Regions from separate parts of the Rhizobium sp. SVR5-2C genome, predicted to be linked through region 3. Evidence: predicted binding sites of a transcription regulator. Region 3 holds the regulator's gene; each other region holds the start of a gene.
The links. The regulator LexA, encoded in region 3, represses DNA repair genes until DNA is damaged. The targets are predictions, from matches to a motif close to TGTTCNNNNTGTGTTCNG.

Region 1 (10,172 bases), on a different contig from region 3:
CCGGCGCTGCAGCGGAGCGCATCTTCTGTGCCGTCGAGCGTAGCGTGCTCGCATTGCTCTGACCCGACACGCGGAAGCGGAGGACGAGAGCGTTGAGCGTCTGCGCTTCGTCGTTGAGCGCAACACTGGCGGCCGTCGCCTCTTCCACCATCGCCGCATTCTGCTGGGTGACCTGGTCCATCTGGTTCATGGCCTGGTTGATTTCCTTGAGGCCGATCGCCTGTTCGCTGGCGGAGGCTGAAATCTGCCGGATGAGCCCGTTGATGTTCATGACCTGCTCGGAAATCTTGTGCAGCGTGCCGCCGGCGCGGCCGACCAATTCGACGCCCTCCTTCACCTGGACGGCCGAGGTGTTGATCAGCGTCTTGATCTCCTTGGCGGCATTGGCGGACCGCTGCGCCAGCTCTCTGACTTCCTGTGCGACCACTGCGAAGCCCTTGCCTGCCTCGCCGGCACGGGCGGCTTCGACCCCGGCATTCAGCGCCAGGAGGTTCGTCTGGAAGGCAATCTCGTCGATAACGCCGATGATCCGCGAGACCTCCGTCGACGATTGCTCGATGCCCTGCATGGAAGCAATTGCCTTTTGTACGACTTCGCCGGACTTTTCCGCGTCTTCGCAGGCGAGATTGACATTATCCGCGGCCGTGCGTGCATTCTCCGCACTGGAATTGACCTGCGCCGTCAGCTCGTTGAGGGCGGCGGCGGTCTCTTCCAGACTTGCCGCCTGCTGTTCCGTACGCTTGGCAAGGTCCGAGGCGCTGTTGCTGATTTCGCTCGTGCCCGAGCCGATGTTTACGACGCTGAGGTTCATCGTGTTGACGGTTTCCTCGAGGCTTGCGAGAGCCGCGTTGAAATCTTCCTTTAGCTTGGCGTATTCACCCGGGAACTCCACCGTGATGCGGTGGCCGAGGTTGCCTTGCGACAGTTCGGAAAGACCGGCGCCTACGACAGACACGATCTGCCGCTGGAGAGCGACGGCATCCTGGCGTTCGGCTTCCGAGCGGCTGCGCTCGCTTTCGGCGGCATGGCGCTGATCGTTCGCTTCTGCTTCCAGGCGCTGCGTATCGGCAAGTGCAAAGCGGAACCCTTCGAGGGCCTTGGCAACCGAACCGATCTCGTCGGCACGATCCTGACCGGCCACCGGTTCCTCGTACTTGCCGTTGCTGAGCGCGCGAACACTGGCGACGAGGCCGCCGAGCGGGTTCTGAACAAGACCGCGCACGGCGAAATAGAGCGCCAGCAGGACTGCGCCGAGGACAACGATGCCGGCCGCGATCATGATGTAAGTCTGGGCTTGGACTTGTGCATTGATGGCGCTATGCGGCACGTCGACAAGCACCACCCAAGTCGCATTGAGGCCGGGGACTGCAAACGGATAGACGACCCGATCGAAAGGTTCGTTGCCATTGAAAGTCAGGTTTCTGACGACACCGGCCGTGTTCGAGGAAAGGGCTGCCTTCACCTCGGTCGCGCCATCGCCTTCGCCGTAAGGCTTGGACATGAGATCGGGCTGCGGCGCAACGATCCAGTTACCGTTCTGGGCGAGAAGGTTGACGCGGCCTGAACCGAAGGGATGCAGGGCTTGCAATTTGTCGGTCAGCGATTTCAGCGAGATATCGACACCTTCGACGCCGACCATCTTTCCGCCGGATATGACTGGATAGGCGATTGAGGTCAGCAGCGTCGGGACGTCCGTGCCCTCTGCAAGATACGGCGCCGTGATGGCGCCCTTGCCGCTCTCAGCCGCAAGCTTCCACCACTCGGCTGTATAATCGTTGTCAAAGGTCGAAAATTGGATGGCGCCGTCCTTCGTCTTCGACCAGTAGGGCGAAAAGGCGCCATTCTTGTTCGTGCCCTCGTCGAGGTTGTTGGCGATCTCCGTCGTCTTGCCGTCCAAAGCGCCGAGTTGCTCGCAGAACCAGCTGCCGAAGGCGAAAGCGTTCTGCTCGAGATTGGCCTTGAGAACATTGATCATGCCCTTGCGATCAAAGTCCTTGCCGTCGAGACCGCGACCGAGGACGCCCGACATCGAGCGGGCTGCACTGCCGAGTTCGCCAACAGCGCCGGCGATCTCGTTGGCAATCGATTTGGCTTCGAGATCGGCCTGATCCATCGTCAGAGTCTGGACGCGGTCGCGCGTTTGATCGATCAGATAGAGATTGGAGACCAACAAGACGAGCGCGATGGCCGCGCCAGTGATCAGGATGAGCTTTGCGGCTAGCGACTTCATGCGAAAGATGAACATGGTGCCTCGGCGGGAGCGACGCACCGGAGGCGCATTCTCCGGCACAGGCATGGATATGCCGCGCCGTCATGGAGCAGCCCTGAGTTGCCGGGCTGCTAGAAGAGGCCCGGCGATCGACAGAATGATGGCCGGAAACCTCTTAAATTTGAATGAAACTCTATGGATTCAGGCTGCTAATGCCTTGACTAGACTCGCTTTCTGCGAGTGGGGGTTGAAACAGACAAGGCTATATCTTGTTTGCGACTTCGGCAGACAGTGGAATGGACGGCTGCGCTCCAGCCTTGAGGCATGCAAGCGATCCGGCGACCGCTGCCTGGCGCAGTGCTTTGTGAAAATCCACGCCCTCATCGAGGCTTGCGGCGAAATAGCCGCAGAAGGTATCGCCGGCGCCGACCGTGTCCACGGGTTCGATCTTGAGCCCCTGTGCCCGCAGGATTTTTCCGTCCCGGATGGCGATGACGCCCTCGGCGCCGAGCGTTACGATCAAGGTCTGGCCGGTCTCTCCATGCAGGCGCTTCAGTGCCGCCTCACGGTCGGCCGTGTTCATGCCGTCTTGGCCGGCCAGGCGCTCGAACTCCGTTTCGTTGGCAATGACGATATCGGCAAGACGTCCGAGACGCGGGGCATCGGCAGTGAGGGGAGCGAGGTTGAGGATGGTGGTTACGCCTTTCCCGCGCGCGGCGGCAAGCGCGCGCTCGACGGCCGAACCTGGCACTTCCAGCTGCAAGACAAGAATATCGCCGTCGCGCATCGCGCCAAGCGCGCGATCGGCGTCCGAGGCGGTAAGGGTGCCGTTTGCACCCGGGACAACGGCGATCATGTTCTCGCCGTCTCCGCCTACGAGGATCAGTGCGGTGCCGGTCGGCCCGTCGACATGCTTGACGCCCGCAAGCTGCGTCCCGGCCTGATCAAGAAGCGCCAGCGCCGGAGCGGCGAACTCGTCCTTGCCGACCGCGCCGACCATATGCACGACCCGTCCGGCGCGTTGTGCGGCCAGTGCCTGATTGGCTCCCTTGCCGCCGGCCGCCGTCGCGAACCCGCTGCCCGCCACCGTTTCACCGGGCTTGGGCAGCCGGTCAGTCGTGGCGATAAGGTCCATGTTGATGGAGCCGAAAACTGTGATCATGAGGGTGTTCCGTCCAAGCCTTTATTTGGAGGCGACAGTGCCCGATGGCCTCACTCTTCGTCAACCACTCTAAGCTTCAAGAGACCGGTGCGGCTTTCGACCGACTTCGCCGCAGGCGCACTTTCACGCTCCTCCTTGAGCGCTTCCGCTCCCTCGAATTCCAGCGCCTCGATCTTGGCGCCACGTTTCGTGAGCTTGTCGGTCGATGTGATGATCTGATCAACATCCCGCTGCGCCTGCGAAAAATGGGTCTGCAGCTTGCGAACACGCTCGTCGAGCCGTCCGAGATCATCCATGAGGGTGGCGACTTCGCCCTGAATGACGTGCGCCTGCGCGCGCATGCGCTGATCCTTCAGGACAGCCTGGATAACCTGGATCGACAACATCAACAGCGAGGGAGAGACGATGACGATGCGGGAACGATGCGCCTTCTGCACGACCGGTTCGAAGTTCTCATGGATTTCAGCGAAGATCGATTCCGAAGGAACAAAGAGAAAGGCAGTGTCCTGCGTTTCCCCCTGGATAAGATATTTTTCCGAGATATCGCGGATATGAATTTCCATGTCGCGGCGAAACTGCTGCGAGGCAAGCTTGGTTGCCTCCGGATTGCCCGCGTCGCGAATGGCATTCCAGGCCTCGAGGGGAAACTTGGCGTCGATGACCAGCGGCGGTGCGCCGTTCGGCATGCGCACGGTGCAGTCGGGGCGGGAGCCGTTGGAGAGCGTCTGCTGGAAACCATAGGCGCCCATCGGTAGCCCATCGGCGACGATGGTCTCCATGCGCGACTGTCCGAAAGCGCCGCGCGTTTGCTTGTTGGAGAGGATGGCCTGAAGTCCGACGACATCCTTCGCCAGGGTCTGGATATTATTCTGAGCCGCATCGATGACTGCCAGCCGCTCCTGCAGGCGCTGGAGGTTCTCGTGCGTCGACTTCGTCTGCTCGCTGATCGTCGTGCTCACACGCTGAGACATGCCGTCGAGGCGCTGATTGATAGCCTGATTGAGCTCGGCCTGGCGTGTCCCGAAGACCTCGGCCATGGTTGAGATACGTCCCTGCATCTCGGCCTGGATTTTCAGAAGTTCGCCCATGCGGGCGTCCGCCTCGGCGGCCCTCATCGCCGCCTCCTCATTTTGTTCGCGGCGGAGGCTGCTGCTTCTAAAAAGCAGGAAAATCAGCGCTAAAACGATGGCGGCGATGGTGCCACCTGCGAGGGCAAGCATGGCTGGGCTGAGCCCAGCGAGCGAAATTGTCAGCGAGTCGGTAACATTGGTCATGCCGGCACAATAACAAACTCGGCAGCAATGGCTAGATCAAAACGTGAACAGATCCACAGCGCAGATTGCGATGCAAAATATCGCTGGGTCTGCGACTTGAAGCTCTTTGAAATAATCGTCTGGGTTAACTAATGCTCAACTCTATTTTCGAATTGTCCTTTCGAGACAAACCTTTATCGCGCCCAAGCGCCAGACAGAGATACATCATGACCAGTCAGCAATCCGAAAACGCACTCAAGCAGCGTCTCGATTTTATCGGCCTCGACGGCGAGGCACGTAAGATGATGCGCGAGTTGCGGCCGGTTATCGGCGAGCTGGTTGGCGGCGCTCTGGAAAAATTCTACGGAAAGATCGCAAGGACGCCTGCCGTTGCCAGCTTCTTTTCCGATAAGACCCATGTCAACCATGCCAAGAAGCGCCAGGAGGATCACTGGGCAAACCTCGCCGGCGGCAATTTCGACGATAGCTACGTGAACGGCGTCAAGGCAGTCGGCAAAACGCATGCCCGGATTGGCCTGGAGCCGCGCTGGTATATCGGCGGCTACGCGATCGTCATGTCGGAACTCGTCAAAGGCATCATGGAAAAGCAGTGGCCGTCACGCTTCGGCCGCCAGCAGGGCAAGGTGCTTGCCGAAAAGCTCACCGCGGTGATCAAGGCCGGCATGCTGGACATGGACTATTCCATCTCCGTCTATCTCGAGACGCTGGATGAGAAGCGCCGGGCGCTGGAAGAAGAGCGTGCCAAGGCGGAAGAGGACAAGTCAATTGCGCTTGCGCACCTGCGCCGGGGACTGGAAGCTCTCTCGAATGGCGATCTCGAAGCGACGCTGCCAGCGGACCTTCCGGGTCAATTCGGCCAGATGGCGGAGGATTATAACCGGGCGGTTGCGGCCCTTCGTGTCTCGTTCGCCTCGGTACGCAGCAGTTCGGGCGAGATCAAGAGCGGCGCGGATGTAATCTCGAAGGCAACGGACGATCTGGCACTGCGTACGGCGCAGCAGGCCGCCGGTGTCGAGGAAAGCTCCGCCGCCCTCCAGCAGCTCTCCGTTAGCGTTGCCCAGACGGCGGCAAATGCCGAAAAGGCGTCCGGCGCGGTGCGCGAGACGCAGCAGAAAGCGAAGAGCTCCGGCGAACTCGTGACAAGTGCAGTCTCAGCCATGGCGGGCATCGAAAAGTCGTCCACCGAGATTGCTAAGATCATCGGTGTCATCGATGAAATTGCCTTCCAGACAAACCTTCTGGCGCTTAATGCCGGTGTCGAGGCTGCGCGTGCGGGCGAGGCGGGCAAAGGCTTTGCGGTCGTCGCACAGGAGGTGCGTCAGCTTGCGCAGCGCACGGCCGATGCCGCCAAGGAGATCAAGAACCTGATCTCCGAAAGCTCCATTCAGGTGAATGAGGGCGTCGGCATCGTCAGCAGCACGGGCGAGGCTCTCGGCGATATGATCAGTCGCATCGACGGCATCAACCGTCTCGTGTCAGATATCGCGGCGGCCGCGCGTGATCAGGCAACGGGGGTCAACGAAGTCAGCATCGCGATCCGCAACATGGATACGATCACCCAGCAGAATTCCGGCATGGTTGAACATACGTCGGCGGAAACCCGGCGGCTGCGCGCTGAGGTCGACAACCTCGTGGCGTTGTTGCAGCGCTTCAATATCCGCTCTCAGGAGCGCCAGGCGCTGGCATCCCGCCGCGCCGCTTGACCGAATACGGCAAAATTCCGGAGGGCTGCGCAAAAAAGCGCCTTCCGGGATTTCAGAATAATTCCCTAGCCGGAAAAGATAGGCTATGGGAACGCCATGACCATCAAGCCACTTATCATTCTTCCCGATCCCGTTCTCCGACAGGTCTCCAAGCCGATCGAGCGAGTTGATGCCGATCTCAAGCGTCTTGCAGACGACATGCTGGAAACGATGTATGACGCCCCCGGCATCGGCCTCGCCGCAATCCAGATCGGGGTGCCGCGCCGCATGCTGGTGATCGACGTTTCCCGCGAGGGCGAGGAAAAGCAGCCGCAGGTCTTCATCAATCCGGAGATCATCAAGTCTTCTGACGAGCGATCGGTTTACGAAGAGGGCTGCCTCTCGATTCCGGATTACTATGCCGAGGTTGAGCGCCCCGCCGCGGTGACGGTCAAATATCTCGATCGTGACGGCAAGGAACAGGCGACGGAGGCCGATGGCCTTCTCGCCACTTGCCTGCAGCACGAGATAGACCATCTGAACGGCGTCCTCTTCATCGATCATATTTCGCGCTTGAAGCGGGAGATGGTGATCAAGAAGTTCACAAAGGCGGCGAAGTCGAAGGTGCTCTAAAGCAGCCTGGTCGAGACTTCGGCCAAGCCGGCTCGTTGGCTGTTGAAACGGCTGAACACTTGATTGGCGAGAAAAGATGTCGCTTCGCATCATTTTTATGGGAACGCCGGACTTTTCGGTCCCGACATTGCGGACGCTGGTGGACGCCGGACACGAGATTGTTGCGGTCTATACCCAGCCGCCGCGACCGGGCGGCCGGCGTGGTCTCGACCTGCAGAAGTCGCCGGTCCATCAGGCTGCTGAACTGCTCAGGCTGCCGGTCTTCACACCCGTGAATTTCAAGGCGCCGGAAGAGCGGGAGCACTTTCGTGCGCTCAATGCTGATGTCGCGGTGGTCGTCGCCTACGGACTGCTGTTGCCGGAAGCGGTTCTGAGCGGAACACGCCATGGCTGCTACAATGGCCACGCCTCCCTGCTGCCGCGCTGGCGGGGCGCGGCGCCGATCCAAAGAGCGATCATCGCGGGCGACGAAAAGACCGGCATGATGGTGATGAAGATGGACAAGGGGCTGGATACCGGCCCCGTCGCACTCACCCGCGAAGTCGACATCGGACCGAACATGACGGCCGGCGAATTGCACGACAGGCTGATGCAGGTCGGCGCCCAGGTGATTGGCGAAGCGATGCGCAAGCTCGAAATGGGCGATCTGCCGCTGACGCCGCAGCCGGAAGATGGTGTCCTCTACGCCGCAAAGATCGATAAAGGCGAGACGCGGATCGATTTCACAAAGGCGGCGCAAGACGTGCATAATCATATCCGTGGGCTGGCACCATTTCCGGGCGCCTGGTTCGAGGTCGAGATTGGCGGAAGGCCAGAGCGAGTAAAGGTGCTGGGTTCGGAGCTTGCAGGCGGGCACGGTGCTGCTGGTGAGGTGTTGAGCGACGATCTGGCCGTTGCCTGCGCATCCGGAGCCGTGCGGCTGACCAAGCTGCAGAAGGCGGGCGGCAAGCCGCTGCCGGCAGCCGATTTCCTGCGCGGCACCCCGCTTGTGCGCGGCACGAGGCTAGGCTGATGCCGCGCTACCGGATGACGGTCGAGTATGACGGAGCGCCCTATGTCGGCTGGCAGCGCCAGGAAAATGGCCCGTCCGTTCAGGGCGCGATCGAAGGTGCGATCCTCTCGCTGAGCGGCGAGACCGTGTCGGTCCGCGGTGCGGGGCGTACGGATTCCGGCGTGCATGCCATGGGTCAGGTGATACACGCGGATCTGTCGAAGGAATGGCCGGCCTTCAAGCTGCAGAACGCGCTGAATGCGCATCTGAAGCTTGCCGGCGAGCGCGTGTCCATTCTTGATGTTCAGGCAGTCAGTGAATTCTTCGATGCGCGCTTTTCCGCCGAGCGGCGGCATTATCTCTATCGCATCATCAGCAGGCGCGCGCCGCTGGCGCTCGAAGCGGGCAAAGCCTGGTGGGTGCCGAAGGCGCTGGACCACGAAGTGATGCATGCGGCGGCACAGATCCTGGTCGGCAATCACGACTTCTCCACCTTCCGATCCGCGCACTGCCAGGCGAACAGCCCGATACGCACGCTCGACCGCCTGGACGTGACGCGAAACGGCGAACTCATCGAGATCCGGGCAACGGCGCAGAGTTTCCTCCACAACCAGATCCGCTCATTTGCCGGAACGCTGAAGCTGGCGGGAGAAGGCAAGTGGACGCCCGAGGATGTGCGCGCCGCGCTCGAGGCGCGCGATCGCAAGGCTTGCGGTCCGGTGGCGCCGCCCGACGGGCTCTATTTTATGCAGGTCGATTACCCGGCGGTGATTACCGATCGCCGCAAGCAGGCGAATGAGAACGGCGAGGATGACGATCTGTCATAGTCAGCCTGTGCGAGATCGCGCACCTACGCCGGATAAATGCCGAGGAAGCGCTGGAGATACTCGCCGAGCATCATCGTCGGCACCAGCAATGCGAGCGTCAGTGCACCGACCATCAAGCCGTGACCGTGGAAGATCATCCGCAGAATCCGCGCCAGCATGAAGACCTGCGCCATCATGAAGAAAAGCAGCAGGAGCGACACAAATCCCACGGTACCGGGAATGAAGAAGACCAGTGCCAGCAGCAGGCCGTTGATGTAGGAAAGCGGCACGCCGAGCCAGTTTACGCTGACGACCACGGCCGCGAAGCGGTCACCCATGCGGAAGGCGAGCAGCAGTAGCCCGGCAAGGACCAGGGGCACGAACCAGTTGGCCATCTCGACCAAGCCCAGACGGAAATAGAAGGGTAGACCGACATCCATATCCGGCGGCATCGACTGCAGGAAAGCCTGACGCCACCAGAGCCACGAAATGCCCATCGGCGGTAGGCACCAGGCAATTGCCCAGAAGGATCGGTTGATGCCGCGGTCCGACATGTCGAGAAACCGGAAGCCGCGCTTATCCATGCGGATCAGCAGCCACAGGCCGGCCAGATAATATTGGACTTCCCTAAGCCCCGGCATTCTCGAACCAGCGCGCGATGAATGTTTCGTAGATCTGCGTCAGCGTTTCGAGATCAGAAACGGCAACGCGCTCGTCGATCATGTGCATGGTCTGCCCGACGAGCCCGAATTCGACAACGGGGCAATAGTCCTTGATGAACCGCGCGTCCGACGTGCCGCCGGCGGTCGAAAGTTTCGGCGCCTTGCCGGTAACGCTTTCAACGGCAGAGGAGAGCGACGCGATCAGCGCATTGTTGCGGGTGAGGAAAACATGGCTCGGCCGGTCGGCCCAGACGAGGTCATATCTCACGGCCTCGCGCCCCGGACGCAGCGCACCATCTGCCGCCGCGGCGTCAAGACGGCGCAGGATTTCCGCCCGCAGCGTCTCTACTGTCCAGGTGTCGTTGAAGCGGATGTTAAAGCTTGCCGTCGTCTTCGCCGGTATGACGTTGGTGGCTGGATTGCCGACATCGACCGTGGTCACTTCCAGGTTGGATGGCTGAAAGTTCTCCGTTCCGTTGTCGAATGGAGGGTCCATCAGTGCGCTGGTCAACTGCAGCATGCCGCGCACAGGGTTGTCTGCGAGATGTGGGTAGGCCGCATGGCCCTGAATGCCGTGGACGGTGATTTTGCCGGAGAGCGAACCACGGCGGCCGATCTTGATCATGTCGCCGAGCGCATCGGGATTGGTCGGCTCGCCGACGAGGCAGGCATCCCAGCGTTCGCCACGTGCCGCCGCCCATTGCAGCAGCTTGATCGTGCCGTTGATCGACGGGCCTTCTTCGTCGCCGGTTA
Region 2 (10,172 bases), on a different contig from region 3:
AAATGGTTAGCTCATGGCTAGCCGCTTTATTCACAAGCTGCCGCTGCGTTGCAGCATGGAAATCGCTTCCCAGCCGACACAATTCAGACATATTATGCCGCCGTTAACGCGAGGAGGCAGACATGGGTATCACACGATCCTTGAATGTCCTGTTGGTTAGTGCAGCGTTCGCGTTCGTCTTGTCCATGCTCTTTATTTGAGACGTAGACGAACCCCATGACTGAAATACCAGGCTCCTAAGAGGCTAACAGTTCAACCAATTGAAAGCGCATGCCGGCCGCCCGGCATGCGCTTTCTTATTGGGTACGAGGTTAGCCCTCAGGCAGCCGCACCGGCCCTCTTCGCGCCTTCCCGCTCGAGGCCGAGGTTACCAAGCACAGCGGAGACAAGCGGCGAGCGGTTCATGGTATAAAGATGAAATTCGTGCAGGCCACGGCGAACGAGATCCTCGATCTGTTCGACGGCGACATCTGCCGCAACCTTCAGCCGTTCTTCCACCTTGTCGTCGAGACCGGCAAAGCGCTCATCGAGAACAGCCGGGATGACCGTGCCGCAAGCGCTGGCAAAACGCTTCAGTTGCGTCAGGTTCTGGATCGGCATAATACCCGGCACGATCGGGATCTTGATACCCGCGGCCCGCACCTTCTCCAGATAACGCTCGAAACTATCGTTGTCGAAGAAGAACTGCGTCAGCGCGCGATCGGCGCCATTGTCAGCCTTGCGCTTCAGCATGTCGATATCGGCCGCCACATCCTTGCTCTCCGGATGCTTTTCCGGATAGGCGGCAACCGAAATCTCGAAATCGCCCATCTCGCGAAGACCGGCGACAAGGGCGGCCGCGTTGGCGTAGCCGCCCGGATGCGGCTGATAGGGAGCTCCCGCCCCGCCCGGCGCATCGCCGCGCAGCGCCACGAAGTGCTTCACGCCGGCCTTGCGGAAATTGTCGATCACCTGATGCGTCTCGTCCTTCGTGGCACCGACGCATGTGAGGTGCGATGCCGTCGCAAGGGGCGTCTCGTTGAGGAACCGTGTGACCGCAGTCAGTGTCGGCGCCTTCGTCGTGCCGCCAGCACCATAGGTTACCGAGACGAAGTCCGGGTTCCAGTCCTGCAGCTCGGCCACGGCATTCCAGAGCTGACCTTCCATTTCCTCCGATTTCGGCGGGAAGAACTCGAAGGAAATGCCGATATTGCGGCGGTTACCGGTTTTCAAAGCCATTTTATATCTCTCCGGCCAATACTGTTTCTGCGCCCTCGGATGCAATGAGGCGCCTCGGATCGCGCGCAAGCCAGATGGTGACAGTAAGCCCCTTCTCGCCCTGCAGACCCGGATGAAGATCGACGGTCTGCTCCACGTCGAGCCCCGCCTTGTGCAACCAGTCGGACATGGCCTGGTGCGAGAAACCGAGGCGAACATGCGCGTGCTCGTCGCGAAGATACTCGAGCCCGTGCGGCGCGAGGTCGATGACCATCAGACGTCCGCCGGGCGCGAGCATTCGGGCTGCCTCGGCGATCGCGACTTCCGGCTGATCGAGGAAGTGCAAAACCTGATGGATGGTGACAAGATCGAAGTCCTGTCCCTCGAAGGGCAGGTTCAGAATGTCGGCATGCCGCACCGACGCCTTGGTGATCCGGGCCTTGTCGAGATTGGCGCGGGCAACGCTCAGCATGTCGCGGCTGGCATCGACCCCGATCGCGCGGCGATAGACCCCGGACAGCAGTTCCAGCATGCGGCCGGTCCCCGTGCCGAGATCGAGCAGCGAGTAGACAGGCTGATTGCCAAGCAATTTGATGACGGCGGCATCTACCTCCTCGTCGGCGGCATGCAGTCGGCGAAGCTCGTCCCACTCGGCGGCGTTACGGCTGAAATAGGCTTGCGCCCGCTCGGCCCGCTGACGCTTCACCGTAGCAAAGCGCTCGCCGTCGCGCAGAATGACCGGATCGTTCTCGGATGCATGCGCCAGGAGCACGCGCACCAGCGCCGCCGCCCTGCCGTCCTGCCTCAGCCGGAAATAGGCCCAGGCGCCCTCCTGATAGCGGTCGATCAGTTCCGCCTCGCCAAGCAGCTTGAGATGCCGCGAAATGCGGGGCTGCGACTGGCCGAGAATTTCGGTAAGATCGGTCACCGTCAGGTCGCCTCCGGCGAGAAGCGCCAGAAGGCGAAGACGAGTGGGTTCGCCGGCCGCCTTCAAGACGTCCACCAGCGCATCCAATCCCAGTCTGACAAACTCAGCCATAGTCGACCCAATCAACATATAAAGATATCTTTATGTGATTTGCGAAGGGCTGGCAAGCAAGAATCCGCTCTGTTCACGAAATTCGCTAATCCAAAAACGACCGGCTGAAACAGCAAAAGCCCCGGCGTCTGCCGGGGCTTTCGATGTAAAAGGGATAGAGAGATCAGCGCGTCAGGCGCTTGTAGGTCACCCGATGCGGGTTGATCGAGTCGACGCCGAGGCGGCGCATCTTGTCCTTTTCGTAATCCTCGAAGTTGCCCTCGAACCATTCCACATGGCTGTCGCCTTCGAAGGCGAGGATATGGGTCGCCAGGCGATCGAGGAACATACGGTCGTGGCTGATGATGACGGCGCAACCGGCGAAGTTTTCGAGCGCGTCTTCGAGAGCCGCCAGCGTTTCCGTATCGAGGTCGTTCGTGGGCTCGTCGAGCAGAAGCACGTTGCCGCCGGCCTTCAGCATCTTGGCGAGATGCACGCGGTTGCGCTGGCCACCCGACAAGTTGCCGACCTTCTGCTGCTGGTCGCCGCCCTTGAAATTGAAGGCGCCGCAATAGGCGCGCGAATTCATCTCGTACTTGCCGAGCTTGATGATGTCGTTGCCGCCGGAAATCTCTTCCCAGACGGTCTTGCCGCCGTCGAGCGAATCGCGGCTCTGGTCGACGTAGCCGAGATGCACGGTATCGCCAATGCGGACGTTGCCGGAATCTGGCGTTTCCTGGCCGGTGATCAATCGGAACAGCGTCGTCTTGCCGGCGCCGTTCGGGCCGATGACGCCAACAATGCCACCCGGCGGCAGCTTGAAGGTGAGGTCTTCGAAGAGGACGCGGTCGCCATAGGTCTTGGAAATGTTCTCCACCTCGATGACCACCTGCCCCAGGCGTTCGCCGATCGGGATGATGATCTGCGCGTCGCCGGGACGGCGATCCTCGGCCGCCGCGACAAGTTCGTCATAGGCGCGTATCCGCGCCTTCGACTTGGCCTGGCGCGCCTTCGGGCTGGCGGAAATCCATTCCTGTTCGCGGGAGATCGCCTTCTGGCGGGAGGCTTCTTCGCGGCCTTCCTGCGCCATGCGCTTCGCCTTCGCCTGGAGGTAGGCCGTATAGTTGCCTTCGTAGGGAATGCCGCGGCCGCGGTCGAGTTCGAGGATCCAGCCGGTGACATTGTCCAGGAAGTAGCGGTCGTGGGTGACCATCAGGATGGCGCCCGGATATTCGCGCAGGTGCTTTTCGAGCCAGGCGATCGTCTCGGCGTCGAGATGGTTGGTCGGTTCGTCGAGCAGCAGCAAGTCCGGCTGGGCAAGCAGCAGGCGGCAGAGAGCCACGCGGCGCTTTTCACCGCCCGAAAGATTGTCGACCGGCGCATCGCCTGGCGGGCAGCGCAGCGCGTCCATGGCCATTTCGACTTGGCTCTCGAGGTCCCAGAGGTTCTGGCTGTCGATGACATCCTGCAGCTTGGCGCCCTCTTCGGCCGTCTCGTCGGAATAGTTCATCATCAGCTCGTTGTAGCGATCGAGGATCGCCTTCTTGTCGGCGACACCTTCCATCACATTGCCCATCACGTCCTTGGACGGATCGAGCTGCGGCTCCTGCGCCAGATAGCCGAGCGTTGCGCCTTCGGCGATCCAAGCCTCGCCCGTCCATTCCTTGTCGAGGCCCGCCATTATCTTGAGCACGGTGGACTTACCGGCGCCGTTCGGGCCGAGGATGCCGATCTTTGCATCGGGGTAGAAAGAAAGGTGGATGTTTTCCAGCACCTTCTTGTTGCCATAGGCCTTGTTGAGGCCGGCCATGTGATAGATGAACTGACGTGCCATTATGCGCTGCTCCGGGCGGAAACTTGAAAACCGTGGCCGCTATGTAGGCGAAAGCCGGCGCCCGGGCAACGCCGAAACCGGCTTCTCTCGGCATTAACGGCAGTCTTTTCCGTCAGAACCCCGCGGCGTCAACGACGCCTTGATCGCACCCAAAGGAGGTGTGGCCGGCACTTTGAATGAGTTTTGCAAGACCCGCGCCGGCTTTCTCCGCCGAACCCGCATCCTCCGACAAGCCGATCGTCAGTTCGCTGATCACGCGCACGCCGCCCGCGCGGCGGCAGCTCATCTTGGCGCGCTCACCCGCTCCCGCACCAAAGCTCTTGTCGAACGCCGCCTTGATCTGATCCGCCTTGAGCGTCTTGCCGACATTTTCGGCAAAAAGCTCGCGCACAGCCGAACCGTTCAGATCACCGATCAGGCGGGTCGCGACGCCGAAGTAGTCGTCGGCGCTCATCTTCGCGCAGGTACCGTGCTTCGTCCATTCGTGGCGCTCGAGGCGCGACTGCGTTCCGGGCATCACCTTCGCGAGTGTTGCAGTATTCTCAGGCGTCAGCTTGACCTCGGGCAGCTTTTGCCAATCACCGTCCTTGTCTGCCGCCTGCACGTCCTTCGAGACGCCACAATAGTTCTGCCGTAGCGGCCAGAGACCATGCAGCGAGAAATTCGTCGCGTCGAAGCGCTCCTTCGTCTGGCTGCTGCATTCCGGCTTCTGCTGATTTGTCTGGCAGAATGCCGGCTGCCAGCTTGCGGCCAGAATGAAGCGTGTCCTCCCCTGTTCCTCCTGAGCCAGCGCCGCACCGGCAACGACCAACGACACGAGATACGCTGCAAAACACAGAAAAACCCTGCTCATCACGCTCTCCAACAAAGAACATTACAGGAACAACTAAGCATGAAGCCAAACTGTCTGCAACCCTGAATCGCAAGGAAATGCACCGTAAAATCGATGGGCCATGTTGCATTTGCCGGGCGATCTGCTCTGTTGCCGCCAGGAGCATAGAAAATGTATTTGCAGACACAATGGCTTGAGGCGCCTGAAACGGCGCTCGCATTTCATCATGAGCCAGCCAATGGCCAGCCGCGCGGCATTCTGCTGATTTTGCACGGCCTGGCCGAGCATTCCAAGCGTTACGCAGGCTTTGCAGCCGCAATGGCCGCGCGCGGCTATCACGTCTACGCCCATGATCACCGCGGCCATGGCGCAACGGCGGCAAGCGGCGCTCCGATCGGCCAGTTCGCGCGGCGTGACGGTGCAGACCGCGTCACCGCCGACGTCGCAGCAATGCGCGATCATGCGGCCTCGCGGCATCCGGGCCTGCCGGTCATCGTTTTCGGCCACTCCATGGGCGGGCTTGTCGCGCTGAACACGGCAATAACCCATCCCGAAAAATTCAACGCGGTTGCCGTGTGGAATTCGAATTTCGCGGTTGGTCTTGCAGGCCGCGCCGCCCAAGCCATCCTGCTTGCCGAAAAAGCCCTGAAAGGCTCGGACGTTCCAAGCGGGTTTTTACCACGACTTACTTTCGAGACCTGGGGCAAATCCATCCCCGGCCAGCGGACGGCATTCGACTGGCTTTCTCGCGACCCTAACGAGGTCGACAAATACATCGCCGATCCGCTTTGCGGCTTCGATGCCTCCGTTTCGCTCTGGCTCGACATCTTCGCCCTCACCTTCCGCGCGCCGCAGGAGCAGCATCTGGACAAGCTGCCCAAAGACCTGCCGATCCACCTCGTCGGCGGCGGCGAGGATCCGGCGACCGAGCGCGGAAAAGCAGTGATCTGGCTGGCGGACCGATTGAAGCGCCACGGCTTCTCCCGTATTAGCACTCAGATATATCAGGACATGCGGCACGAAACCTTGAATGAGATCGGTGCCGAAGCTGCAATTTCCGCCTTTGCCGATTGGTGCGATAAAGCAACCGCAAGGTCCTGACGAAAGGACCTTGGAATGAGCAGCGCCGCGACGACCACAAATGTCTCCTCCGAAGTAACAATGGGCCTGCTGCTCATGTTCCTTTCGGTGCTCGTGTCGCCGATCATCGATATCTTTGCGAAACTGGCGATCGTGACAATTCCGTCCGCGGAAATCACCTTGGCTCGCTTCGTCGTTCAAGCACTTTGCATGCTTCCGGTCGTACTTTTGCGGCGGAGCTGGGCGGCCTTTACATGGCGGCAAAGCGGCTACCATGCGATCCGCGGAGCGATCATCACCATTTCCATGGTGAGCTTCGTGGCAACGCTGAAATACATGTCGGTTGCCGATGCGATCGCGATCTTCTTCGTCGAACCGATCATCCTGACGATCCTTTCCAGCATCTTCCTGAAGGAGACCATCGGCTGGCGGCGATATACGGCCTGCGGCGTCGGTTTCCTGGGAGCGATGCTGATCATCCAGCCGAGCTTCCAGGAAGTCGGGTTCGTGGCGCTCCTGCCGGTGGTCAGCGCGCTCTGCATCGCCATTTTCGCGCTGATGACCCGCGTGCTGTCGCACCGGGAAGACCCTTGGGCGATGCAGTTTCAGACGGGTCTCTGGGGCATGTTGTTCTGCGCCATCCTGCTCTTCATCGGCCAGGGCACCGGCTCGGACGTCTTCGATCCGGTTGTGCCTTCGGCAATTGCCCTTTTCTACCTTGCAGGTGTCGGCGTGATGGCCGCCATCGCCGGCATACTCGGCGTCTACGCCTATCGCTCCGCACCAGCCTCGACGCTCGCGCCTCTGCAGTACTTCGAGATCGTTTCGGCAACGATCTTCGCCTGGCTGGTCTTCGGCGATTTCCCGGATGCCATCAAATGGCTCGGCATTTTGGTCATCATCGCTTCAGGCCTCTACATTCTCTTGCGCGAGCGGCGCTATGCATCCAGGCCGGTATCCGATACATCTGAATCCACACGGGCGCCGTGAGCCGTTCTCGGGAGGAACATGACGGGCAGTAACAAGAAGCCACCGCTATCAGGCATCAGGGTCATCGAACTCGCCCGCGTCCTGGCCGGTCCCTGGGCAGGCCAGATGCTCGCCGATCTCGGCGCGGACGTCATCAAGGTCGAAAATCCGGAAGGCGGCGACGATACCCGCCAATGGGGCCCGCCCTTCGTCGAGGGGGCGGACGGCGAAAACCTCTCGGCCGCCTACTACCATTCCGCAAACCGCAACAAGCGTTCGATCACCGCTGACCTCAGGACCGAGGAAGGCCAGTCGCTAGTGCGCCGGCTGGTCGCCACCGCCGATGTGCTGATCGAGAATTTCAAGCTCGGCGGGCTGGTGAAATACGGGCTGGATTACGAGAGCCTGCGCAAGGTCAATCCGAAACTCGTCTATTGCTCGATCACCGGCTTCGGCCAGACAGGTCCCTACGCCAATCTCGCGGGCTATGATTACATTGTCCAGGGCATGTCCGGCTTCATGTCGATCACCGGCGAGCCGGATCGCCAGCCGATGAAGGCGGGTGTTGCCACTGCCGACATCTTCACAGGCATATATGCGGTCTCGGCGATCGAGGCGGCCCTCATCCACGCCCTGAAAACCGGAGAGGGCCAACTCGTCGACATGGCGCTGCTCGACGTACAGTCCGCGGTGCTCGCCAACCAGAACATGAATTACCTGATTTCCGGCCGGGCACCGGCCCGGCTCGGCAACGCGCACCCGAATATCTCGCCCTATGAGGTCGTGCCGGCTGCAGACGGCTACCTCATCCTCGCTGTCGGCAATGACGGCCAGTTTCGGCGCCTCTGCACCATTTTGGGTATCGAAGGCGTCGCCGGCGACGAGCGCTTTTCAACCAACAAGGCGCGCGTCGCAAACCGCGACGAGGTACGCCGTCTGGTTTCGACGGAGACGTTGACGTGGCAGAAGGCCGACCTGCTGAAAGCCTGCGAAGCAAATGCGGTGCCTGCCGGCGCAATCAACACGATCGAGGAAATGTTCGCCGATCCGCAAATCAAGGCGCGCGAACTACGTGTGGATCTCCCAGACGCGGCCGGAACTGTGATCCCTGGCGTTAGGACGCCTATCGTGCTTTCCGAAACGCCCTTGCGTTACGAAAGGCCGAGCCCCCGGCTCGGCGAGCATCAGGAAGAAGTTCTGGCGGAGCTCGAGGAATTGGAGCGCGCACAGAGGGAGAGGAAACCCGCATCATGAAGAAGACCGGCGGCGAGTTGATTGTCGAAGCGCTAAAGGCGAACGGCGTGTCACGGCTTTCCTGTGTCCCCGGCGAAAGCTTCCTCGCCGTGCTGGATGCCCTTTACGACAGCGAAATCGAAGTGATCGTCTGCCGCCAGGAAGGTGGGGCCGCCATGATGGCCGATTGCTGGGGCAGACTGACCGGCGAACCCGGCATCTGCATGGTCACCCGCGGCCCCGGCGCCGCCAACGCCACGGCGGGCCTGCATATCGCGCGGCAGGACTCGGTTCCGATGATCCTCTTCATCGGCCAGGTCCAACGCGATGCCCGCGAACGCGAGGCTTTCCAGGAGGTCGAATTTCGCCGCGCGCTCACCGAATATGCCAAATGGGTCGGCGAGATCGATGACGCCGCACGCATCCCGGAATTCGTCACCCGTGCCTTTGCCATGGCCACCTCCGGCCGCCCGGGCCCCGTGGTTCTGACGCTCCCTGAAGATATGCTGCGTGATGAGGTGGAGGCGCCGCGTGCCAGGCCTTATGCGCGTGTCGCAGCTCATCCCGGCCGCCGCCAGGTCGACGATTTCTACATGCGGCTGCTTCGGGCCGAGCGTCCGATGGTCATTCTCGGCGGAACACGCTGGGATGCGGATGCGGTGGCCGACTTTCAGGACTTCGCCGCGCGGTTCAAGCTGCCGGTCGGCTGCTCCTTCCGCCGCCAGATGCTCTTCGATCACCTGCATCCGGGCTATGCCGGTGACGTCGGCATCGGCATCAATCCGGCGCTTGCCAAAGAGATCAAGGAAAGCGACCTGCTGGTTTTGCTCGGTGGCCGCATGTCGGAAATGCCATCATCGGGCTATACGCTGATCGACATCCCCTACCCGGCACAATCGCTGGTCCACATCCATCCCGATCCCTCCGAACTCGGCCGCGTCTATCGCCCGGACCTTGCGATCTCAGCCTCGCCGCAAGACTTCGTCGCCGCACTTGCCGATCTCGAAGCGCCCGCCGAGCCGCGCTGGTCGGAGCGGACGGAACGCATGCACGAGGCCTATCTTTCCTGGTCGAAGCCGCCGCAAACCGGCCCGGGTACCGTGCACATGGGGCCGATCATGGAATGGATCGAGGGCAACACGAAAGCGGATGCGATCTTCACCAACGGCGCAGGAAACTACGCCACCTGGCTGCACCGCTTCCATCGCTTCCGGCAGTTCAATACGCAAGCCGCGCCGACATCAGGCTCGATGGGCTACGGATTGCCGGCTGCCGTTGCCGCCAAGCAGCGCTTTCCCGAGCGCGAGGTCATCTGCTTTGCGGGCGACGGCTGCTTTCTGATGCATGGTCAGGAATTCGCGACCGCCGTCCGGTACAAGCTGCCGATCATCGCCATCGTCATCAACAACGGCATCTACGGCACCATCCGCATGCATCAGGAGCGCGAGTATCCGGGCCGTGTGAGCGGCACCGATCTGACCAATCCGGATTTCGCAGCCCTTGCCCGCGCTTATGGCGGCCACGGCGAGACGGTGGAGACGACGGAGGATTTCGCGCCAGCCTTCGAGCGTGCTCGCGCCAGCGGCAAACCGGCGATCATCGAGGTCAAGCTCGATCCGGAAGCCATCACGCCGACGCGCACGCTGTCGGAGATTGCCCAAACAAAAAGCCGGTGAGCGAACTCACCGGCTTTGGTGTTGGCATATGCTGTGAAGCTTAGTCGATCGCAGCAGTTACGGTGAACTCGACCTTGTACTTCGGAGCTGCAAGCTTGGCTTCGCTCGTCGCGCGGGCCGGCGTGTTCTTCGGGTCGACCCAGGCTTCCCAGGCAGCGTTCATTTCGGCGAAGTAGGACATGTCCGAGAGGTAGATCAGCGTCTGCAGGATCTTCGACTTGTTGGAACCTGCAGCAGCGAGTAGACGGTCGACCTCGGCGAGCGCCGACTTGCACTGTTCGGCAACGCTCTCGCCTTCGCCGACCTGACCGGCGAGATAGACGGTGTTGCCGT
Region 3 (10,172 bases):
CATCCGCGAAGGCGTGACGATGAATACCGGGACCGTCGATTTCGGCGGCAAGACGATCGTCGGCAACAACAACCTGTTCCTTGCCAATTCGCACGTCGCCCATGACTGCCAAGTCGGCAGCAACGTCATCATGTCGAATAATGTCATGCTTGCCGGGCATGTAACGATTGAGGATCGGGTTATTCTCGGCGGTGGATCGGCGGTTCATCAGTTCACGCGCGTCGGCCGTCAGGCCTTCGTCGGCGGCCTTTCCGCCGTCAGCTACGATGTCATCCCCTACGGCATGCTGAATGGAAATCCCGGCTTGCTCGGCGGTCTTAATGTCGTCGGCATGACGCGTGCCGGGATCGATCGCGCCGTCATCCATACAGTGCGGCGCGCCTACAAGGCGATCTTCGAGGGCTCCGGATCGATCCGCGACAACGCGGCGGCGATCCGCGACGAATACGCCGATTGCGAGCAAGCGATGCACATCCTCGACTTCATCGCCGCCGAGAGCGATCGCGCGTTGTCATCGCCGACACGAGGACAGAAAGGCTGACCCTTGTCTCCCGCCGGTGATACCGACAAAGGCCGTCTGGCGATCATTGCGGGGAACGGTCTTCTGCCCTCCTACGTCGCCGAGGCGGCGCGGGCAGCCGGCGAGAATCCATTTGTGATCTCGTTGAAGGGAGAGCTCGACCGGTCATGGGAGGGCTACGACCATGCGGTGATCGGCGTCGGTGATTTCGCGGCACTGGACGGACTTTTCAATCGTCACAACATCACCCGTGTGGTGATGTCGGGCGGCGTTCGCAGGCGTCCCGAATGGCGGGAGGTGCGGCCGACCTGGCGGACGATCGCGAAGATGCCGGCCGTGGTGCGGACCCTGCTTTCGGGCGGCGACGACACGGTGCTGCAGATGGTTATCAAGCTCATCGAGGATAACGGCCGCCGGGTCATTGGTGCGCAGGACATTGCGCCGGACTTGCTGGCGGCTGTTGGGTCGATCGGCGCCCTGTCGCCGGGAGAGGACGACAAAACCGATATCCTGAAGGCTGCACAAGCCGCCGAGGCGCTCGGCGCGCTCGACGTCGGGCAGGGTGCTGTCTCGGTCGGCGGGCGCATTGTGGCGCTGGAAGGCGTCGAGGGGACCGACGGCATGCTTGAGCGTGTTGCTGCGCTGCGGGCTGCCGGGCGGGTCTCGCCGCGCCGGCGCGGCGTACTGGTTAAGCTCTGCAAGCCGCAGCAGGATATTCGCGCCGACCTGCCGTCGATCGGGCTGTCGACCGTGACAAACGCGAAGAAGGCCGGGTTGGCGGGCATTGCCATTGAGGCCGGCCGCGCGCTTGTGCTAGATCGGCAGACAGTGATCAAGGCGGCCGACGAGGCGGGACTCTTTGTCTGCGGACTCGATCGCGGCTTGCCGTCATGGGGGCTGCAATGAAGCTCGCGATCGTCGCCGGTGAAGTTTCCGGAGATCTTCTCGGGGCCGATCTCGTGGCGGCGCTGAAGCGAAGACAGCCTGGAATCGAGTTGGTCGGCGTCGGCGGCGACGCGTTGGAGGCGCAGGGGTTAAGGTCGCTCTTCGACTTCTCCGAACTTTCGATCATGGGCATCACACAGGTGCTCGGTAAGCTTCCGAAGCTTGTTGCGCTCATCAGGCAGACGGCGGCTGCGATCATCGCGGCAAGGCCAGATGTTCTGGTCATCATCGACAGTCCCGATTTCACGCATCGCGTGGCTAAACGAGTCCGCGAAGCCTTGCCGGATTTGCCGGTCATCAATTATGTCTGTCCCAGTGTATGGGCGTGGAAAGAATATCGCGCGCAAGCGATGCTGGGCTATGTCGACCACGTGTTGGCCGTTCTGCCGTTCGAGCCACAAGTGATGGAGCGGCTGGGCGGGCCGCCGACGACCTATGTCGGTCACCGGTTGACGGCTGATCGGGATCTCGTCGCCGCGAGGGGCCGTCGCGTCGCGCGTGGGATTTCAGGCGACCGCCAGAAAACCATCATGCTGCTGCCCGGGTCGCGCTCGACAGAGATCACGAGGCTAATGCCCTATTTCGAGGCCGCCGTGAACGAGCTCGTTGCACGAAACGGCGGCATGCGTTTTGTCATGCCGACCGTCAGCCGCCGCGAAGCTGTCGTCCGCGAACTGGTCGGAAAGTGGAAGGTCCAGCCCGACATCCTGATCGGGAATGATGCAAAATGGCGCGCCTTTGGCGAGGCAGACGCAGCACTCGCCGCATCCGGCACAGTCGTCCTCGAGTTGGCTCTGACCGGCGTTCCGACCGTCTCGACATACAAGACGGACTGGATCATGACAATGCTGACCTCCCGGATAAAAACCTGGACGGCATCAATTCCAAATCTGATCGCCGACTACGCCGTGGTGCCGGAATATTTCAACGACGTCTTGCGCGGCGGCGGTCTTGCCCGCTGGATGGAGCAACTGTCGCAGGACACGCTGCAGCGGCGCGCGATGGTGGAGGGCTTCGACCTCGTCTGGCAGCGCATGCAGACCGAAAAACCGCCTGGCGAGCGGGCGGCGGATGTTGTTCTCGACGTTCTGGACAAGAAAAAACCCGGTCATCACTGACCGGGTTTTTTGTCGGGCGAGGCGGCTTAGCGCTTCGAAACCGGCACGTAATCGCGCTGCGGTTCACCCACATAAAGCTGGCGCGGACGGCCGATACGCTGCTGCGGATCTTCGATCATCTCGTTCCACTGGGCGATCCAGCCAACGGTGCGCGCCAGAGCGAAGAGAACGGTGAACATCGTCGTGGGGAAGCCCAGAGCCTTCAGCGTGATGCCGGAATAGAAGTCGATGTTCGGATAGAGCTTCTTCTCGATGAAGTATTCATCGGTCAGCGCAATGCGCTCGAGTTCCATCGCGACTTCGAGAAGCGGATCGTCCTTGATGCCAAGTTCGCCGAGAACTTCATGCGTCGTCTTCTGCATGATCTTGGCGCGCGGATCGTAGTGCTTGTAGACGCGGTGACCGAAGCCCATCAGGCGGAACGGATCATTCTTGTCCTTGGCACGGCCGATGTATTCCGGAATGCGGTCGACCGAGCCGATTTCCGAAAGCATGTTGAGCGCTGCTTCGTTTGCACCGCCGTGTGCCGGACCCCAAAGGCAGGCAATGCCGGCTGCGATGCAGGCAAACGGATTGGCGCCCGAGGAACCGGCGAGACGAACCGTCGAGGTCGATGCGTTCTGCTCGTGATCGGCATGCAGGATGAAGATGCGATCCATGGCGCGCGAGAGAACCGGATTGACGGTGTATTCTTCGCAAGGAACGGCAAAGCACATGCGCAGGAAGTTCGACGCATAGTCGAGATCGTTCTTCGGATAAACGAAGGGCTGGCCGATATGGTACTTGTAGGCCATGGCGGCAAGCGTCGGCATCTTTGCGATCATGCGCAGGCTTGCGACCATGCGCTGATGCGGATCGGTGATGTCGGTCGAGTCGTGATAGAAGGCCGACAGCGCGCCGACACAGCCGCACATCACAGCCATCGGATGCGCATCGCGGCGGAAGCCGGTGAAGAACCGCGACATCTGCTCATGCACCATCGTGTGATGCGTGACGCGATAATCGAAATCCTTTTTCTGAGCAGCCGTCGGCAATTCGCCGTAGAGCAGCAGATAGCAGACTTCGAGGAAGTCGCCATGTTCGGCGAGCTGTTCGATCGGATATCCGCGATGCAGCAGAACGCCTTCGTCGCCGTCGATATAGGTGATCTTTGATTCACAGGCCGCGGTCGAGGTAAAACCAGGGTCGTACGTGAAGGCACCGGTGTTTTTATAGAGTGCACCAATATCGATGACGTCCGGCCCGATCGTCCCGCTTTTCACGGAAAGATTGGCGGACTTCTCGCCGATTTTGATTGTTGCGCTTTGATCAGTCATGGTGATCCTCCAACTGGCGGGGGCGGCGCCATAAAAGCGCCACAGGGGTTAAGCGTCCTCAGCGATTGCTATATGATCGAGACGCTAATGCCAAGTTACCGTGACGTCATTTTGTGCATCGCAGTATCAACTTTTGGGCACTGCTGCGATGACAGAAATGCATAGCGGAAGCCGATGCTTGGCTCGGCTTTTTCAGGCTGCATGTGTTTGTCTTTTTTCCGTCATTTATTTATTGCTGAAACCCTCTCTAGACGGCATTCTGGTTGTATTTTAAGGCGCTGCCGGACTGGGGTACATGCCGGAGTTGAGAACGAGCGAAACGCACATCGGCTCGTCAGCAGGTGTTGCAGACAAGCTGCCGCGCGGACGTCTCCCCGCGCCGGTCGACGCTGCGCGATGGCACTTGCAGCGCACGCAAAACAATCGCCCGCGGCTAGCTGCCGTTCCCCAGATGCGCGTACATCTCCAGGCCTCTGTTCTGCGGATGGCGGGCGAGGAAACGGCGCATGGCGCACGGCTGCTGTTTGCGCCCGTCTTTCTGGGGCTGGGTGCGGCAATCTGGTTTGTCGCCGGCGGCGGCGTTTCAATGCGCTCCTCGGGCCTCTGCCTGTTTTTTATGCTTGCGGCGCTCGCCGTGACGAATCGCAACCGTGAGGTGCTGCGCGCTGTCCTGACGGCGCTTGCGCTCATCCTTTGCGGCATATTGGCCGCGCAATTCGAGACGCGGCGCGCGGCAACGCTGATGCTCGATTCCGCCGTGACCACGACGCTGACCGGCCGGGTCGAGCGGCGGGAAGGCGATGGCCGCGGCGGATGGCGTTACGTTCTATCTGTCCGGGCCACGGAGCAGCCGTTGTTGAAGCGGCCGCCGGCGCGGGTTACCGTCGTTGCACGAGGGCGGAAAGCCGAGTTCGAGACCGGCACCTGGCTGAAGGGCAGGGCGCGATTGACGCCCCCGGCCGGGCCAGCGCTCCCGGGCTTGAACGACTTTGCCGTCAAGACCTATTTTGACGGCATCGGCGCCAACGGCTTTTTCTATGGTGCGCCAGTGCCGGTGCCACCGGGGCAGGAGGACGCTCGAAATTTCGGCGAAAATTGGCTGGAATGGCTCTATCGCCTGCGCAGCAGTATTGGCGATCGCATAAGGTCGATCCTGCCCGGTGACACCGGTGCTTTTGCCGCCGCGCTGGTGACGGACGAGCGCCGGGCAATTTCCAGCGAGACGACAGAGGCACTCCGTCAGTCCGGTCTTGCCCATATCATCGCAATCTCCGGGCTCAACATGGCGCTGTCGGCGGGTATTTTCTTTGTCGGATTCCGTTCGATACTCAGCCTCTTTCCGGGTGTCGCTCAGGCCTATCCGACGAAAAAGATTGCGGCGGCGGGTGCTCTGGCGGCGGTGACGGCCTACTTCTTGATCTCAGGTTTTGCCGTTTCGGCCGAACGCGCCTTCATCATGATGGCAATCATGCTGGTTGCAGTCTTCTTCGACCGGCCCTCCATCAGCCTCCGCAATGTCGCGCTTTCGGCACTCCTCATCATCTCAATCTCGCCCTCCGAAATCATGGGTCCGAGCTTTCAGATGTCCTTTGCCGCCACTCTGGCGCTGGTCGCGGGATATGCGCTTTGGAAGGAGCGGCCGATGCGCGAAAGCCCTTTTTCAAAAATGCGATCGCTTCGGCTGTTGGTTTCCGTTTCCGGTTTTCTCGGCGGAATCCTGCTCACATCCGTCATCGGCGGCTTTTCGACAGCATTGTTCTCGATCGAGCATTTCCACCGGCTGACGGCCTACGGTCTGCCGGCCAACCTCGCGGCCATGCCGATCATTTCCTTCGTCATCATGCCTGCAGGCCTGCTTGCCATGCTGCTGATGCCCTTCGGGCTAGACGTGCTGCCGTGGAAGGTGGTGGGTTTCGGTCTCGATCTCGTAATCGCGGTTGCCAAGACGGTGTCGTCCTGGGGCGGCGACATCGGCGTGGGCAGGCTGCCCGGCTGGTATTTTCCGGCAGCGGTCGCCGGCTTCCTGCTGCTCACGCTGCTGCGCACCCGGCTTAGGCATATGGGAACAGCGATCATCGCCGGTTCAACGCTTGCCGTTGCGCTCATGCCCGGTAGAGCCGCGCCAGATGTCGTGATTGCCGAAGATGGAAGTCTTGTTGCAATCGTCAGGCAATCCGCTCTCGCCTCCAACCGCGAACGCCCGCCGGATTTCATTTTCGACCAGTGGAAACGAGCGCTGGTTATCGATGACCACCGGCCGCCAAAATTGCTTGATACCGCCTCGGCCCCGCCTTCGGCAAAAGACGGGGAGAGATTGAGGCTTTCTCCGACGCAACAGGAAGAAGCAAGAGATGCGATGCGGAACGCCGCTTCGGCAGGCCATTTCACCTGCGTCAAAAAAGCCTGGTGCACGGCAGAGCTCGAGAACGGCTCCATCCTCGCAGTGATCGAAAATGCGGCCTATTTCGGCCCGGCTTGCGACACAGCGGATATCGTCGTGACGCCGGTCAAGCTGCGGTCCGGCACCTGCCGATCCGGAGCAATGCTGTTTACCGGCGAAACCCTGAGGAAAACCGGCGCCGTCGAGTTACGCTTTGGAAACGGCGCCGCAGACGTCACAACCGCTTTCGAAACACTCGACCGCCCCTGGAGCCGGCACCGCGCCTATGATTGGCGCAGTGGCACATTTGCCGGGGATGCGTTGCCGGTTAGTGATAGCGGCGAATGAGGCCGACGAGCTTGCCTTGAACCTTGACGCGGTCCGGCCCGAAGATACGTGTCTCATATGCCGGGTTTGCGGCTTCAAGCGCGATCGAGGCTCCCTTGCGGCGGAACCGCTTGAGGGTCGCTTCCTCGTCATCGACCAGTGCGACAACGATGTCGCCGGGGTTTGCGGTATTTGAATTGCGGATAATGACCGTATCGCCGTCGAAGATGCCGGCGTCGATCATCGAATCGCCCTTGACCTCAAGTGCGTAGTGCTCGCCCGACCCCAGCATATCGGCGGGGACGGTGATGTCGTGGGTATTGTTCTGGATTGCCGAGATCGGCACGCCGGCCGCGATGCGGCCCATGACGGGAACGGAAACAGCACTGTTGTTGTCTTCGTTCGCCGGCTTCGGCGGGGCTGCTACCGGCTGCGGTTTGCCGAGGCTACCCTCGATGACGCTTGGCGAAAAGCCGCGGCGCGGCTGAATGCTCGGGCTGTAGGCCTCCGGAAGCTTGATCACCTCAAGTGCGCGAGCCCGGTTCGGTAGGCGACGAATGAAACCACGCTCCTCAAGCGCCGTAATCAGGCGGTGGATGCCGGATTTGGAGGCGAGATCCAGCGCATCCTTCATTTCGTCGAAGGATGGCGGGACGCCGGATTCTTTCATCCGCTCATGAATAAAGAGGAGAAGCTCCTGTTGTTTGCGCGTCAGCATCGAAGTTTAACCCCAGATTCGTGAAACAAAGCCAGAACAGACACTATATGTTCCATATGTGTTCCGCAAGTACCTAAATTTCGGTAAAACTTTTTCTGAAGTGCATTCATTTTGGGACTTTTTGTTTGCCGGGTCACCGCTTGCAGCTTGCATCGGGGGAACAGGCCGCGCAAATCTGGAGCACTGGAAAAATGGAGACGCGCCCGATGCCTCATCCACTGGATCACCTTGTCCTACCGGTCACGGACATCGACCTGGCGCGCGAGCGGCTGGGAAGGCTGGGATTTACCATTGCGCCAGAGGGCGGCCACCCGTTCGGAACGGAGAACGCTTGCATCTTCTTTGCCGACAAGACCTATCTCGAGCCGCTTGGTATCGAGAATGCGAAGAAATGTGAAACATCCGTGCGCGGGGGCAATGTTTTTGTGGCGCGCGACCAGGCTTTTCGCTTCCGGTGCGGCAATGACGGGTTTTCTGCGGTCGCTTTTAGCACAGAGGATGCGGACGCCGATCATTCTGCCTTCATGAATGCCAGGCAGAGCGGCGGCGACATGCTGGAGTTTTCGCGTCCGATCGAAATGCCGGATGGCTCGCAATCGACCGGCGCCTTCAAGCTCGCTTTTGCGGCCGATCTCAGGGCGCCGGATTTCTTTCTCTTTGCCTGCCAGCGCATCAATGCCTTTCCCGCCAACCATGACGCGCTGGAAAAACACGAAAATGGCGTAGCCGGTATTCGGGAGGTCGTGCTAAGCGCGCCGGAGCCAGAAGCGTTTGGCTCTTTCGTCCAACTGGCGGCGTCCGGGGCAAAGGTAGAGAGCACCAGTTTCGGCCTCGCAGTCACAACTCCCAACGTCAAAATCAGTCTGCTGTCTCAGGAGGGGATGGAAGCCTATTTCGATGTCGCACAGCCGTTGGCCGACAAGGGGCTCCGCGGCAGCGCCATCGTTTTCCGCACCCGAGATATTACCGTGACAGAGGCCCTTCTGGCTGCTAACGGGATGACCTATACACGCATCAGCAACAGAGTTCTGGTGAAGCCTGCGCCCGGCCAGGGTGCAATCTTCGCCTTTGAGGAGACCCCATGAGCAATACCAACTCCGAAGTCGCAGTCGGCGAAGGCGCCGGGCGCGTTGTGTTTTCCAACAGCGGCCGGCTGTCGCTGATTGCCGGTCCCTGCCAGATGGAAAGCCGCGAGCACGCCTTCATGGTCGCCGGCGTTTTGAGCGAACTCTGCAAGAAGCTCGGCATCGGCCTCGTTTACAAGTCGTCCTTCGACAAGGCGAACCGCACGTCGCTTTCCGCCCAGCGCGGCATCGGGCTTGAAACGTCGCTGGAAGTCTTCGCCGATCTGAAAAAGGAGTTCGGTTTTCCGGTGTTGACCGATGTCCATACGGAAGAGCAATGCGCGGAAGTCGCTACGGTGGTCGATATCCTGCAGATCCCTGCCTTCCTCAGCCGTCAGACGGACCTTCTGGTAGCCGCCGCCAAGACTGGCCGGGCAATCAACGTCAAGAAGGGCCAGTTCCTGGCGCCGTGGGATATGAAGAACGTCCTCGGCAAGCTGAATGCGACCGGCAATCCGAACATCCTGCTTTGCGAGCGCGGTGCCTCCTTCGGCTACAACACGCTGGTTTCCGACATGCGCTCACTGCCGATCATGGCGGCGATGGGCGCGCCGGTGATTTTCGACGCTACCCATTCGGTGCAGCAGCCGGGCGGGCAGGGTGGTTCGTCAGGCGGGCAGCGCGAATTCGTGGAAACGCTGGCGCGCGCCGCTGTCGCCGTCGGTGTTGCCGGCGTCTTCATCGAGACACATGAGAATCCCGACAACGCCCCGTCCGACGGCCCGAACATGGTCCATCTGAAGGACATGCCGCGGCTTCTCGAAAAGCTGCTGGCGTTCGACGCAATCGCGAAGAACTGACGTTCAAAAGTCTGACATGATCGTGTAATAGGCCACGTACGATCGCTGCAGCGGAGGACGCTCAAAGCGCCATTGTAATTTGCGCGTCTTCGATTAAGACGATTTCAAACGATTTAACCGCCACCGAGCAGGAGAAACCATGACTGCAATTACCGACATTATTGCCCGCGAGATTCTTGACAGCCGTGGCAATCCGACCGTTGAAGTCGATGTCTATCTCGAAGACGGCAGCATGGGCCGGGCGGCGGTGCCGTCGGGCGCTTCGACCGGCGCCCACGAAGCCGTTGAAGTTCGCGACGGCGGCAAGCGCTATCTCGGCAAGGGCGTGGAAAAGGCCGTCGAGGCCGCCAATACCGAAATCTTCGATGCGATCGGCGGCATCGACGCCGAGAACCAGATCCAGATCGACAACATCATGATCGAACTGGATGGCACGCCGAACAAATCGCGCCTCGGCGCCAATGCCATCCTCGGCGTATCGCTCGCCGTCGCCAAGGCCGCCGCCCAGGCTGCCGGTCTGCCGCTCTACCGCTATGTTGGCGGCGCCAGCGCCCATCTGCTGCCCGTCCCGATGATGAACATCATCAACGGCGGCGCCCATGCCGACAACCCGATCGACTTCCAGGAATTCATGATCCTGCCGGTTGGCGCCGATTCGATCCGCGAAGCTGTGCGCATGGGTTCGGAAGTGTTCCACGTCCTCAAGAAGGAACTGTCGGCTCAGGGCCACAATACCAACGTCGGCGACGAAGGCGGTTTTGCACCGGGTCTGAAGAGTGCGCCCGAAGCCCTCGATTTCATCATGAAGTCGATCGAGAAAGCCGGCTACAAGCCGGGTGAAGACATTTTCCTCGGTCTCGATTGCGCCTCGACCGAATTCTTCAAGGACGGCAAGTACGTGCTTGAAGGCGAGGGCCGCACGCT

Region 1: the regulator LexA is predicted to act here: its motif matches at 4,678-4,695, upstream of ACPYOI_RS07550 (DNA recombination protein RmuC).
Region 2: the regulator LexA is predicted to act here: its motif matches at 4,917-4,934, upstream of ACPYOI_RS01910 (ribonuclease T2 family protein).

The regions. Positions count from the first base shown of each region.
Region 1 covers NZ_JBNDHT010000018.1:4,349-14,520, reverse strand. Annotated here, with positions in the region: gene ACPYOI_RS07560 (methyl-accepting chemotaxis protein) at 1-2,245, opposite strand, end outside; gene ACPYOI_RS07555 (ribokinase) at 2,472-3,371, opposite strand; gene ACPYOI_RS07550 (DNA recombination protein RmuC) at 3,422-4,645, opposite strand; gene ACPYOI_RS07545 (methyl-accepting chemotaxis protein) at 4,852-6,348, shown strand; gene def (peptide deformylase) at 6,445-6,960, shown strand; gene fmt (methionyl-tRNA formyltransferase) at 7,037-7,972, shown strand; gene truA (tRNA pseudouridine(38-40) synthase TruA) at 7,972-8,778, shown strand; gene ACPYOI_RS07525 (hypothetical protein) at 8,802-9,398, opposite strand; gene dapE (succinyl-diaminopimelate desuccinylase) at 9,385-10,172, opposite strand, start outside.
Region 2 covers NZ_JBNDHT010000004.1:21-10,192, reverse strand. Annotated here, with positions in the region: gene metF (methylenetetrahydrofolate reductase [NAD(P)H]) at 319-1,218, opposite strand; gene ACPYOI_RS01920 (ArsR/SmtB family transcription factor) at 1,220-2,236, opposite strand; gene ettA (energy-dependent translational throttle protein EttA) at 2,400-4,049, opposite strand; gene ACPYOI_RS01910 (ribonuclease T2 family protein) at 4,162-4,902, opposite strand; gene ACPYOI_RS01905 (alpha/beta fold hydrolase) at 5,053-5,982, shown strand; gene ACPYOI_RS01900 (DMT family transporter) at 5,998-6,951, shown strand; gene caiB (succinate--glutarate CoA-transferase) at 6,970-8,184, shown strand; gene ACPYOI_RS01890 (thiamine pyrophosphate-binding protein) at 8,181-9,839, shown strand; gene ACPYOI_RS01885 (RidA family protein) at 9,880-10,172, opposite strand, start outside.
Region 3 covers NZ_JBNDHT010000009.1:54,949-65,120, forward strand. Annotated here, with positions in the region: gene lpxA (acyl-ACP--UDP-N-acetylglucosamine O-acyltransferase) at 1-541, shown strand, start outside; gene ACPYOI_RS04530 (LpxI family protein) at 545-1,426, shown strand; gene lpxB (lipid-A-disaccharide synthase) at 1,411-2,583, shown strand; gene gltA (citrate synthase) at 2,610-3,899, opposite strand; gene ACPYOI_RS04545 (ComEC/Rec2 family competence protein) at 4,195-6,627, shown strand; gene lexA (transcriptional repressor LexA) at 6,608-7,324, opposite strand; gene ACPYOI_RS04555 (VOC family protein) at 7,531-8,409, shown strand; gene kdsA (3-deoxy-8-phosphooctulonate synthase) at 8,406-9,248, shown strand; gene eno (phosphopyruvate hydratase) at 9,388-10,172, shown strand, end outside.